2 regions of the Arthrobacter sp. ERGS1:01 genome follow, and region 2 is predicted to be linked to the other one. Evidence: riboswitches for the same ligand, from Rfam matches in the RefSeq annotation. Region 2 holds a riboswitch; the other holds the start of a gene.
What was found. A riboswitch is a leader RNA that binds a small molecule or an ion and turns the genes downstream of it on or off. The one in region 2 is predicted to bind thiamine pyrophosphate.
Positions count from the first base shown of each region.

Region 1: linked by a shared signal. The riboswitch ahead of AL755_RS20680 (ECF transporter S component) and the one ahead of AL755_RS12895 (bifunctional hydroxymethylpyrimidine kinase/phosphomethylpyrimidine kinase) in region 2 are both predicted to bind thiamine pyrophosphate.

Region 1 is NZ_CP012479.1:3,695,484-3,701,387, forward strand. Features, by position in the region: gene AL755_RS20675 (ABC transporter ATP-binding protein) at 1-1,271, opposite strand, end outside; gene AL755_RS20680 (ECF transporter S component) at 1,274-1,900, opposite strand; TPP riboswitch at 1,947-2,064, opposite strand; gene AL755_RS22685 (beta-N-acetylglucosaminidase domain-containing protein) at 2,215-5,403, opposite strand; gene AL755_RS20690 (DUF4235 domain-containing protein) at 5,686-5,904, shown strand, end outside.
Region 2 is NZ_CP012479.1:1,990,393-1,996,296, forward strand. Features, by position in the region: partial or broken gene obgE (GTPase ObgE) at 1-94, opposite strand, end outside; gene rpmA (50S ribosomal protein L27) at 235-492, opposite strand; gene rplU (50S ribosomal protein L21) at 546-854, opposite strand; gene AL755_RS12895 (bifunctional hydroxymethylpyrimidine kinase/phosphomethylpyrimidine kinase) at 1,168-2,748, opposite strand; TPP riboswitch at 2,739-2,837, opposite strand; gene AL755_RS12900 (Rne/Rng family ribonuclease) at 2,948-5,904, opposite strand, start outside.

The sequences.
Region 1 (5,904 bases), 1.7 Mb from region 2:
AGCGTGAATGGATTTGCGTCGGCCACGTGTTCCAACCGCAGCCGGGCCAGCAGATCATCCACCCCGTCGCCGCCACGGCCCAGCAGCCTCGGCGAGAACAGCAGTTCGTCGCGCACGCTGCCGGTGACAAATTGGTGTTCAGGCTCCTGGAATACGGTGCCGATCCGCTCAATCAGCTCCCGGCCCCGCCACTTCAGCGGCGAGCCACCGGCGCCGCGCGCCAGCAGTTCCGTTGCCGCCAGGTGGCCGCCCGCGGCGGGCAGCAAACCCGCCAGGGTCAGGGCCAGCGTGGACTTGCCGGCACCGTTGGGGCCCGTCACGCTCAGCGCCCGGCCGGCCGAAATCCGCACCGACGGGACGATTGCGGCGGGCGCGGCGGGGTGCCGCCGCCGGCTTTTGAGCCGTGAGACGGCGAGGTCCGAGGCCTCCAGCAGGAGCTGCGGACCGGCGTCGGACTTCTGTTGGGGCGCACGGGGGCGCGTGGCCGGCACGTGGCCGGGCACCCACACGCCGGCCGCGGCCAGCATGCCCGCGGCCTGGGCCAGGACGGTTTCGGGCGGGCCGTCCAGCAGCACGCCGCCCGGTTCTCCCGCGGCGGCCGGGGCCAGGACCACGATCCTGTCCACCACGTCCAGCCAGACGGCGACCCGGTGCTCCACGACGACCAGGGTTGCCCCCGTCGCATCGAGGCTGCGGCGGACCGCGTCGCGGACCTCCACCACACCGGCCGGGTCAAGGTTGGCCGTGGGTTCATCGAGCAGCAGCAGTCCGGGCTCCATGGCCAGCATGCCGGCCAGGCCCAGGCGCTGCTTTTGTCCGCCGGACAGGGCCGAACTGGGGTGGTCGAAGGGCAGTTTCAGCCCCACGGCGTCCAGCGCGGCCGGCACGCGGCGCCAAATTTCCTCCCGCGGCACGGCGAGGTTTTCGGCGCCGAAGGCGACGTCGTCGCCCACGCGGGAAAGCACCACCTGGGCGTCGGGGTCCTGCTGCATGAGCCCGGCACGGCCCCGTGACTCGGGCACGGGCCGGCCGTCGATGAGCAGGCTGCCGAACTCGTCGGCCTCCTCGTCGGCACCCAGCACCCCGGCCAGGGCGTGCAGAAGCGTTGACTTCCCGGCGCCCGAGGGGCCCAGCAGGAGCACGCGTTCGCCCGGGGCGATGTCCAGGTCAAGGTCGTGGATGGCCTTGTTGGCGCGGCCGGAGTGCTGCCAGCCCCACCCCCTGGCCGTGATCCGTGCCGGAACTGCCCCGCGATGGTTCGCGGCTGGCACGCTTACATCACCGGTTCGGTGGCGGCGCCGCGGGAGGGCAGGTTGGCCAGGGCTCCGGTGCGGGACAGTCCGCGGACGGCCAGCCAGGACAGTAGCCCGGCGATGACGGCGCCGGAGATGGCGGCCAGCACCACGTAGACGGCCTTCCAGCCGAACGCCCACTCCACGTTGTAGACGAGGGAGTCGTTCAGGCCCATGGCCACGCCGGCCAGTGCGCCGGCGAACAGGGCCACCGGCAGCGAGAACTTGCGGTAGCGGAACAGCGCGAACGCTGCTTCCGCCCCGATGCCCTGGACCAGCCCGGACAGCAGTACGGTGAAGCCGAAGTGGGTGCCCAGCAGGCTTTCGACGACGGCCGCGACCAGTTCGCAATACAGGGCTGCGCCGGGTTTGCGGATCACCAGGCCGCCGATGACGCCGGCAATGAGCCAGCCGCCGCCGTACAGCCCGCCGAGGGGCGGGAAGGCGACCGTGACGGCGGCGATGACGCCGTAGCCGGCGGACCACAGCCAGAAGATGACGCCGACGGCGACGGCCAGTACCGACGCCACCACGATGTCCACCACGCGCCAGGTGCTGGTGGGTGTTGCTTTGGGGTTTGCGGGCGCGCCCGCGAATGACTTGCTCATGTGTCCTCCTTTGCAGGAGGGGCGGCCGCGGCGGTATTTCCGCGCAGCCGAAGAGAACTCGACTCCCTTCGCCGGTACTAGCCGGAGCAGGTTCGAGGGTCTGCGGCGAACCGCACTCTCAGCGCCGGTACCCAAGGCGGGTAGACGCTCCCCTGTCGTGTTGAATTGCGGCTTCAGTCTACAGCGAAGCCCCCTGCGGGGTGAATGGGCGTGGTCACAAACGCCCAACGGGAGCCCACCATGACAGGTGGACTCCCGTTGGGTACGCCCCGGACGCGGTCAGCGCCGGGCCGTTTTTGCCAGTACCGGCGCGCCTAGTGCTGGCGTGCCGAGCGGCGCCGGACCAGCAGCAGGCCGCCCAGCATCAGCAGCAGGGCGATGCCGCCGGCCGCACCCAGGCTGAAGCCGGTGCTGGCCAGGTTTCCACCGGCGGCAGGTGCCGTCGTGGTTGCCGCGGCGCTTGCCGGCGCCATGGAGGAGGCAGCGGCCGACGTCGTTGAGCTAGCCGAGGCCGTCGGGGCGGCGGACCCGCTCGGATCCATCGTCGCCGTTGCCGTCTTGCTCGGATCCGTCGTTGCCGTGGCCAAGCCAGTCGGGTCAGTGGTCGGCGTCGCCGTCTCGGAGGGATCCGTCGTCGGGTCGGTCGTCGGCGTCGCCGTGGGACCCGTGGTCGGGTCGGTCGTCGGCGTCGCCGTCTCGGTCGGTTCCGGTGCGGCGCCAATCAGCCGATCACTGCCCACCACGCCGGTGGTGCGCAGGCCCAGCTCGTAGATCACGGGCTTCTCAACGGCAGCCCGGGCCAGTGCCGGGGCCGCAGCTGCGGAAAACAGGATCCGCGCACCCGTGATTGAGTCCTGGGTCAGTGCCGCCTCCTGGAAGCTGAGCGAGGGGTCCAGCGTGCCCAGGGTGGTCCAGCCGTCGCCGGTCTGGACCTGGAGTTCGCCGGCGGCGTGGCCCACCACGACGATCGACTTGATGGCCTGGGCGCTCGGCAGCGTACGGGTCAGGTTTGAATCGGCAACGGGTGCCGTGGCCGCCTCGAATGCGGTGGAGATGTCGGCGTCGAAGGCGCTGGCCGGGCCGGTGCCGTTGGCGCCCGCGAGGTCGCTGCTCAGGTCGGTGATGACCGGGAACACCTGGAACTCGCGGACCTTGACCCACTGGCCGCCGGAGTTGACGGCCGCGGCCACCATGCGCACGTAGCGGGCCTGTACGGGGGTGGCGAAGCTTTGCTCGATGCGCGGCTTGGTGTCGAAGGTGCCGGCGGCAGTCCAGGCGGTGCCGTCCTCCGAGTACTCCACGCGGGCGTGGTAGATCATGTCGCCGGTGGTGGTGTCCGAATCCGACTGCTGGATCAGGACCTTGCCCACCGTCTTCACGGAGCCCAGGTCCACCGTGACGGAGGAGCCCACGGCCGGCGGGGCGCTTGACCACCAGAGGCTGGCGGGGTCGCCGTCGGTCATCTTGTTGGCCGTATTGTTCGAGTAGGTGCCCAGCGAGGAGCTGGCCGTGGCCGCGTACTTGCCGGCGGCGGGCGCTGCCGTGACGTTCAACCAGGTGTTGTAGCGTGCCTGGGCGGCGTCAATGAACGTCTGGAAGACGCCGTCGCCCACGGACGGGACGATGACGTTCTGGGCAATGCCGCCGTTTCCGTCAAGGTCGGGAACGGTGGCGGCCAGCGCCTGTGCCTTGGCGTCGCCGGCGGCCAGGACGGCGTCCGTGGCGACGGAGCCGTGGCCGGCCTTGATGCCCGTGAGCATGGTGATCTGCTTGTCCATGGCGTCGGCCCAGTGTGCGGCGGCGTCGATCCACGGCTTGGCGTCGTCGTAGAAACCCTTCATGGACATGGCGGACAGCGTTGCCGGGAGCGCCTTGATGACGGCCAGCCGGTCGGTCAGCGGCTTCATTCCGGCCGTGTTGCCGGCGTCGTACGCGGTCCAGAAGGCGGCGATGTCGGCGCTGAGGGCCGGTGCCGTCTGGGAGGTGGGGCGGTACGGCTTCCAGCTCTGGTTCAGGTCGACGAACACCTCAAGAGCGTTGCGCACGGCGGCGTCGGGGCCCGCAAGTTCGCTGATGATGGAGCTCTGCGTCGTGGCCGCGTTATAGGCGGGGCCGTTCCAGGAGTAGTCGGCAAAGCCGGCAAGATCGATCATGGAGGCGTAGGCCTCGATCATCGGGTTGGAGGTGATGCCGTCGATGTGCTTGTACAGGTTGGGGTCGCGGCCCTCCACCGGGTTCAGGAACAGGCGCCCGCGCTGGCCGTCGTTGACCGGCAGGTTGTCCCAGATGTACAGGTGGCTGGTGTTGTAGCTGACGGAGGCCTTCGTGACGGAGTCCTCGGTAATCTGGTCGGAGAAGACGCCTTCGCCGGTCCACTGGATCAGCACCGACTTGTCCACCATGAGGCCGAACTCGCCCTTATAGGGGTCGGCGCCGGAGCCGTTGTAGTTGGTGGGCACGGTCTGCAGCGGCTGGAGGTTGTTCGGCTTGATATAGCCGTTGACGATCCGGTTGAGGTAGAACGCCTGTGCGTCGGCCAGCTTCAGGAAGCCCGCCGCCTTGAACTTGTCAATGTCCGACTGGCACCGGAGGTTGAGCGGGATGTCGTCCAGGGCAACGTAGAAGCTGCTCACGCCAATGGAGCGCAGCTGGTCGAACTTGGCCGTGGTCTTGGCATAGTCGTCGTCGCTGGAATAGCAGACGTCGTTGCCCGGGGACAGTGCGAACGTGAAGTTCACGTGGTTGGCGTTGGCCGCGTCCACGAGTTCCTTCAGCTTGGCCAGTTCGGCGGGCGGGTACAGGTCCCGCCACTGGGAGCGCAGGTAGGGATCGTCCTTGGGCGTGTAGATGTAGGTGTTCATCTTGTGCTTGCCATAGAAGGCCAGCTGGTCCAGCCGGGCCTGGTGCGACCACGGGATGCCGTAGAAGCCCTCGATGGCGCCGCGAATCGACATGAGCGGCCAGTCCTTGACCTTCATGGCGGGCACGACGCCGGACTTCACGGTCTGGCTCAGGCTCTGCACGGCGTAGTAGGTGCCAGTGGCGTCCTTGCCGTCCAGCACCAGTGAAGGCTTGCCGGAAACGGTTCCGGTGGCAATGACGTAGCCGTTGGCGGCCAGTGCGTCGGCATTGCCGGCGCCGACGGCGGTCAGGGCGGCGGGCAGGGCGGCGTTGTCCGCCGTCGTGCCCAGGAAAACGGTGGCGCCCGCCGGGTTGGCCGCGTCAACGAAGCTGGCCGTGCCGCCCGCCTTCGCGATGACCTGGGCCAGCAGGGCCTTGGCCGAGGCGTCGGTGCCGGCACCGGCCGCGACCTTGACGGTCCCGGTCAGCGGGACGGGCACGCCGTCGGTGCTGATCTCCTGTGGTGCGGGCAGGATCTGTGGAACGGCCGGGGCGGCCTCCGCCGCCGGAAGGGACTGCGGCGACAATGCCATCATCCCGCCCCCCGCAACGATCGCCAGGGCCAAGGCCCCGGTGGCCGCATTCTTGATGACACGCCTCATGCTGCTGGTTCCCCTCAGTTGAAATGCAAGCGCCCGCACAGCTCGTGTTATGGATCACAAAATCGCGGGACAGTTGCTGCCACCCTAGTTACGCGGCAGTTAGTGCGTCAAATGATTACGTTCCACTCAGAAACCTTCAATTGCGGCTGGCCGGAGGCGGCGGTCGGCGCGCAGCCACCTCCGAAAACACCCATCAGCCCGGTTGCCGAAGCCACGCAAGCGGATAGGCTGGCAGCAGGAAACGCAGGGCCGGATCCGGCCGCGAAGCAAGGGGAGAAAACAGTGAATATTGTGTTCAAGTTGCTCGGCATGGGCGTCAGTCTCGGCGCCGGGTTCGTGGCCAGCAAGATCGTGGACACCGCGTGGGAAAAAAGTACCGGAAACAAGCCCCCCAAGGACGGTACCGACCTTGAGAACAGCCTGCGCTCGGCGCTGACGTTTGCCCTGGTCTCCTCGGCCGTGGCCGCCGTCATCCAGGTCCTGGCCGGGCGCACCACGCAA
Region 2 (5,904 bases):
GGGGCTTGAACTTCTCCCGGTGGACCGAGACGCAGCCATGGCCGCCTGTCCCGCCGGATACGTGCAATACAACCCGGTCAACAAAGCTGGCCAATGAATTCTCCTTGATTAGTACTTGCTGGTGCGCACCAATTCTAGTCCGCGTGGGGTTTGACCCCTAGATGCAAAGCGTGTGCTTGTTAAAAGCCTGTGGAGCGAGCCATGCGGCCCGCTCCACGAGGTTTTACTGAAATATTAGACCGCAGCTGCGACGATGTTCACGACGCGACGTCCACGACGCGCACCGAACTCGACAGCGCCGGCTTCCAGTGCGAACAGCGTGTCGTCGTTTCCGCGACCTACGCCCTCGCCCGGGTGGAAGTGGGTGCCGCGCTGGCGAACGATGATCTCGCCCGCCTTGACAACCTGACCGCCGAAGCGCTTGACGCCCAAGTACTGAGCGTTGGAGTCACGACCGTTGCGAGTGGAACTCGCACCCTTTTTATGTGCCATTTGAAATGCCTACCTTTTGACTTAAGTTTAAGAGGATCTACAGGTTCGCTTGATTAAGCGATCGAGGTGATCTTGACCTTGGACAGTTCCTGACGGTGGCCCTGACGCTTCTTGTAGCCGGTCTTGTTCTTGAACTTCTGGATGACGATCTTCGGTCCACGAAGATCCTCCAACTTCTCAGCCGTAACCTTCACATTAGCCAGGTCCTTCGCGGCGGTGGTGATTGTCTCACCATCGACCAGGAGCAAAGCGGGCAGCTCAAGCGTGCTGCCAACTCCACCGGGGACGCGGTTCATGGTCACGTAGTCTCCGACGGAAACCTTTTCTTGACGGCCGCCTGCGCGGACAATCGCGTACACCACTGGGGAACTCACTTCTCTCGACGTTTATAACAAAGAATTTATGTGCCTCAACGCCGTGGACCTCAATGGAGTTCTACCATGGAGTGGTTGCCCTAAGTGTTGGCGTAAGCACCGAAGATCAAGAATACGCTAACTCTTGCTCCGGCCGCAAATGAGACTGGTTCCGCGCCATCGACCAGGGAGTAAACGAACCGTAATCCGCCTGCCCCGCCCGTTCAACGGAACCGTGCAGAACCACCTTAGCCTGCTTTGTGCCCCCGGGTGTATTCATAAGCCGCGACGCGCCGTGTTTTTCCGCCCCAGGTCCGTGGCGTTAATCACCTACGGCGTGCAGCCGGGGTGCGTCGAAGAAGTCCACCTCGTATTGGGCCGAGTGCGCGAAGGCCGTGCGCATGCGGGCACGTTCTTGTTCCGAGCCTCGGCGGGCCGCGGCGTCGACGATCGAAATGGCCGTTTCGGTGGCCTGGGCAAACGCCTCGTCCGCATAGGTTTCCAGCCAGCTCCCGTAGGGGTGGCCGGCGCTGCGGCTGGTGTAATCGGCGTGCAGCACCCGGCCCACCTCGGCGTACAGCCAGTAGCAGGGCAGCACGGCCGCCACGACTTCGCCATAGCTGCCGGCAAACGCGGCCGCCTGCAGGTGGTCGACATAGTGCTTCGTCACGGGCCCCTGTTCCACCGTGGCGGGGTGCTTGCTGAGCCAGTCCCGGTGCAGGGACAGCTCCACGGCCAGGCAATTTTGCGCCCCACCGGCCCAGAAACGCTGCTCCTCCTCGGTGGGGGCCAGTTCGCTGGCCCGGGCAAGCACCCGCGAATACGCGTTCAGGTACATGGCGTCCTGCGCCAGGTAGTAGGCAAAATGGGCTTCCGGAAGCGTGCCGTCGGCCAGGTCCTTGATGAAGTCAAGGTCAAGGATGGCGGCCATTGGGCCGGCCGCGTCCGCCCAGAGTTCGCGGCCAAAGGCGCCCGCCGCGGGCGGCACCGACTCCCACAGCTCATGGAAGTGGTTGACGGGCCCGTGCCCGTGCCCCACGACCAGCTCGGCGGAAGTCTCCAGCGCCCGCGTGAGCCATTGCTTGACGCGTTCCACGGTGAGCACCCAATCTCCCGTGGTGACCTGCACCGTGGCCAGGGCTGCCGACAGGGTGCAGCCGGTGCCATGCGTGTTGGGCGTGTCGACGCGGCCGGAGCTGAAGTGGGCCATGGCGCCGTCGGGGCCGATCAGGGCGTCCGGGCATTCGGGCCCGGCCAGGTGCCCGCCCTTGACCAGCACGTGGATGTCGGCGGAGGCGGCCAGCACCTTGCCCTGCTGCAGGGCCGCCTCCCAATTGCCGGCCTCCGGCTCACCGAGCAGCGCCGCCAGCTCGGGCAGGTTGGGGGTCACCAGGTGGGCCTGGGCCAGCAGGCCGCGCAGGCCCTCCAGGGTGCCCTCCCCGGCAAGGGAATCGCCGCTCGTGGCAACCATGACGGGGTCAAGGACGACGACGGCGGGCCGGGTTTCCGCCAACCACTCCCCCACGGTTGCAATCACCTCGGCAGTGCCAAGCATGCCAATCTTGACGGCGTCGAGGGTGATGTCCGCGGACAGGGCATCAAGCTGGCGGCCCAGGAACTCGGCCGGCGGCACGTGCACGTCCGCCACACCGCGGGTGTTTTGTGCCGTCAACGCCGTGATCGCGGCCATGGCGTAACCGCCGTGGGCGGAAATCGCCTTGATGTCCGCCTGGATGCCGGCCCCTCCGGAGGGATCGGAACCGGCGATGCTCAGCACGCGCGGGTGTCGCACCACGGTGCCGGGCACCCCGGAAGCGGGTGACGCCGTCGCGGGCCGTGCAGTATTAGGCCGTGCAGTATTAGGCAATGCAATGACAGGCACAGTTGAGGTGTTGTGATTCATCCGGACATCCCTTCGCCGGTGCTAACCGGACAGGTTCAACGGGTCTTTTCTCAGCCGGCCCTGATAGTCCGGCACCCCGTGTCTTTTTCCAGCCTAGTTCCGTTGCCCGCCCTTAACGAAAACTGACCCGCAACAGTGGCCGGAATTTCAACGAAACTTGAAATTCCAACCACTGTTGCGGGTCAGCTAAGGGTGCGGGCTAAAGCTCGGACGCCGGGACGCCGACACCCAACATGATGATCGGCTCCGCCGCCTTCTTTTGGGCCACTGCGGGCGCCGGGCGTTCCACGGCGGCGCTGCTGTGCGCCGGGGATCCGTGGGCGTGCGCGACGGCGTCGGACGTTTCAACGCTCGTCTCCGCACCGCCCTGGGCGCTGCGGGCACTGCGGTTGCGGCGTCCGCGGCGTGACCGCGAGCGGTTCCCGCCGGCGGCATCGTGCTCCGCTGCCGCATCGTGCGGGCCGGAGAGCTGGTCGAGTGCCTCGGCAAGTCCGGCAAGTGCGGCGGCCGGGTCGGCGAGGTGGTCGGCGTCGTCCTGGTGGTGTCCGCGCGGCAGCTCCACGGCTTCCCCGCCCAGGGTCAGCGTCGCGGTGTCACCCAGGCTCGTGGGCAGGGTGTTCACCGGCACGGCCTCGTGGTGCTCGTGGTGGTCCTCGTGGTGCGCTGCAGCGGCCGCGGCGGCAATGTTGGCCAACGCAGCCCGGGCGGCAGTGGCCTTCTGGGCCTTCTCCGCCTCGGTGGCGTCGTCATGGACGGGCGCCTGGACCTCGACGGCATCCGTCGCCTCGGCGTCGCCCTGCTGGTTGCGGTTGCGGTTGCGCTTGCGTTCGCTGCGGGTGGAGCGGTTGGCCGTGCGTTCGCTCTCGCGGTGATCGTTACGCACCGGCTGCGGGTGGTGCTGCTCGGCGGCAACGGTGTGCACGCGGCGGTGCTCCACGGGAATCTCATGGGTGACCATGCCGCGGCCGGCACAGGTTTCACACTGCTCGCCGAAGACTTCCAGCAGGCCGGTACCCATGCGCTTGCGCGTCATCTGCACCAGGCCAAGGCTGGTGACCTCGGCGACCTGGTGCTTGGTCCGGTCGCGGCCCAGGCATTCCACCAGGCGGCGGAGCACCAGGTCGCGGTTGGATTCAAGGACCATGTCGATGAAGTCGATGACGATGATGCCGCCAATGTCGCGCAGGCGCAGCTGGCGGACCACTTCCTCGGCGGCTTCGAGGTTGTTCTTGGTGACGGTTTCCTCGAGGTTGCCGCCGGAGCCGGTGAACTTGCCCGTGTTGACGTCCACCACGGTCATGGCTTCGGTGCGGTCGATCACCAGGGAGCCGCCGGAGGGCAGGAACACCTTGCGCTCGAGGGCCTTGGAGATTTGCTCGTCGATGCGGTGGGCACCGAAGATGTCCTCGGGCTTGGTCCACTTCTCCAAGCGGTCCAGCAGGTCCGGGGCAACATAGGTCACGTAGGCCTCGATGGTGTCCCAGGCTTCCTCGCCGGAGACGATCAGCTTGGTGAAGTCCTCGTTGAAGACGTCACGGACCACCTTGATGGTGAGGTCGGGCTCGGCGTAGAGCATCTCCGGGGCCAGCGTCTTGTTGGAGGAGGCACGGTTGTTGATGCCTTCCCACTGGGCGCGCAGGCGGTTGATGTCGTTGGTCAGCTCTTCCTCGCTGGCACCCTCGGCGGCGGTGCGCACAATGACGCCCGCGTTCTCGGGCAGGTGGTCCTTCAGGACGCGCTTGAGGCGGTTGCGCTCCACATCGGGGAGCTTGCGGGAGATGCCCGTCATGGAACCGCCCGGCACGTACACCAGGTAGCGGCCCGGCAGGGAGATCTGGCTGGTCAGGCGGGCGCCCTTGTGGCCCACAGGATCCTTGGAGACCTGCACCAGCACCGAATCGCCGGACTTGAGCGCGTTCTCGATGCGGCGCGGCTGGCCGTTGAGGTTGGCGGCGTCCCAGTCAACTTCGCCCGCGTACAACACGGCGTTGCGGCCGCGTCCAATGTCAACGAAGGCCGCTTCCATGCTGGGGAGCACGTTCTGGACCTTGCCCAGGTAGACGTTGCCGATCAGGGAGTCCTGCTGGGTCTTGGAGACAAAGTGCTCGGCAAGGATGCCGTCCTCCAGGACACCGATCTGGATGCGGTCATCGTTTTGGCGCACCACCATGACCCGGTCCACGGATTCGCGGCGGGCCAGGAATTCGGCCTCGGTGATGACCGTGCGGCGGCGGCCGGAGTCGCGGGAGTCGCGGCGGCGCTGCTTCTTCGCCTCCAGGCGGGTCGAGCCGCGCAGGCTCGTGACCCTGTTGGACGCGCTCGACGACGATTCCACCGGCGTGCGCGGAGCCCGCACCTTGGTGACGGTGTTGGGCGGGTCCTCGTCCGTGCCACCCGTCAGTTCAAGGTCCTGCTCGCCGCGGCGGCGACGACGACGGCGACGGGATGTGACGCCGTCGGCCTCACCGTCCTCGGCCGAGGCGTCATCGTCGGAGGATTCCTCGGAAGCTTCGGCGGCCTTGTTGCGGCGGTTGCGGTTGCGTCCGCGGCGCGGGCGGGAATCGGCGTCCTCGTGGTCCTCGGCGTCGTCCGCATCCTGCGTGGACTCGGCCGGCGCGGGGACGGCCAGGCTGAGGTCGGGGGCCAGGAACAGGGCCGACATGCCGGCGGCCGGAGCCAGGAACAAAGCGTCCGCTGCGGCTGCCGTTTCGGGTGCGGCCGCTTCCGGTGCAGAATTTTCCGGAGACGCCGTTTCGGGTGCTGCCTCGACAGCTGCTTCAACGGTTGCGGCTTCGGGCTCGGCGGCTTCAACCTTCTTTGCGGCCGGCTTGCGGCGGCTGCGGGTGGTCTTGGCTGCCGGGGCTTCCCCTGCGGCAACAGCCTCGGCGGGAACGGTTTCGCTCACGGCCGTTTCGGCCGGCGCTGCCTCGGCGTCCACGGCTGCGTCGGCCTTCTTGGTGGTGCGGCGACGGGCCGGTGCCTTCTTGGCCGGGGCGGCGGGCTCGGTTTCCAGGGTCAGCTCGCCCTGGACGGCCTCGAGCTGGACGGTCTCGGCCTGCACGGTACTGGCGGCAACCGGCTCCTCGACGGGAGTCGTGGCCGGTGCGGTGACGGGTGCCGTGGCACGGCGTCGCGGGGCCCGCTTGGCGGGGGCTT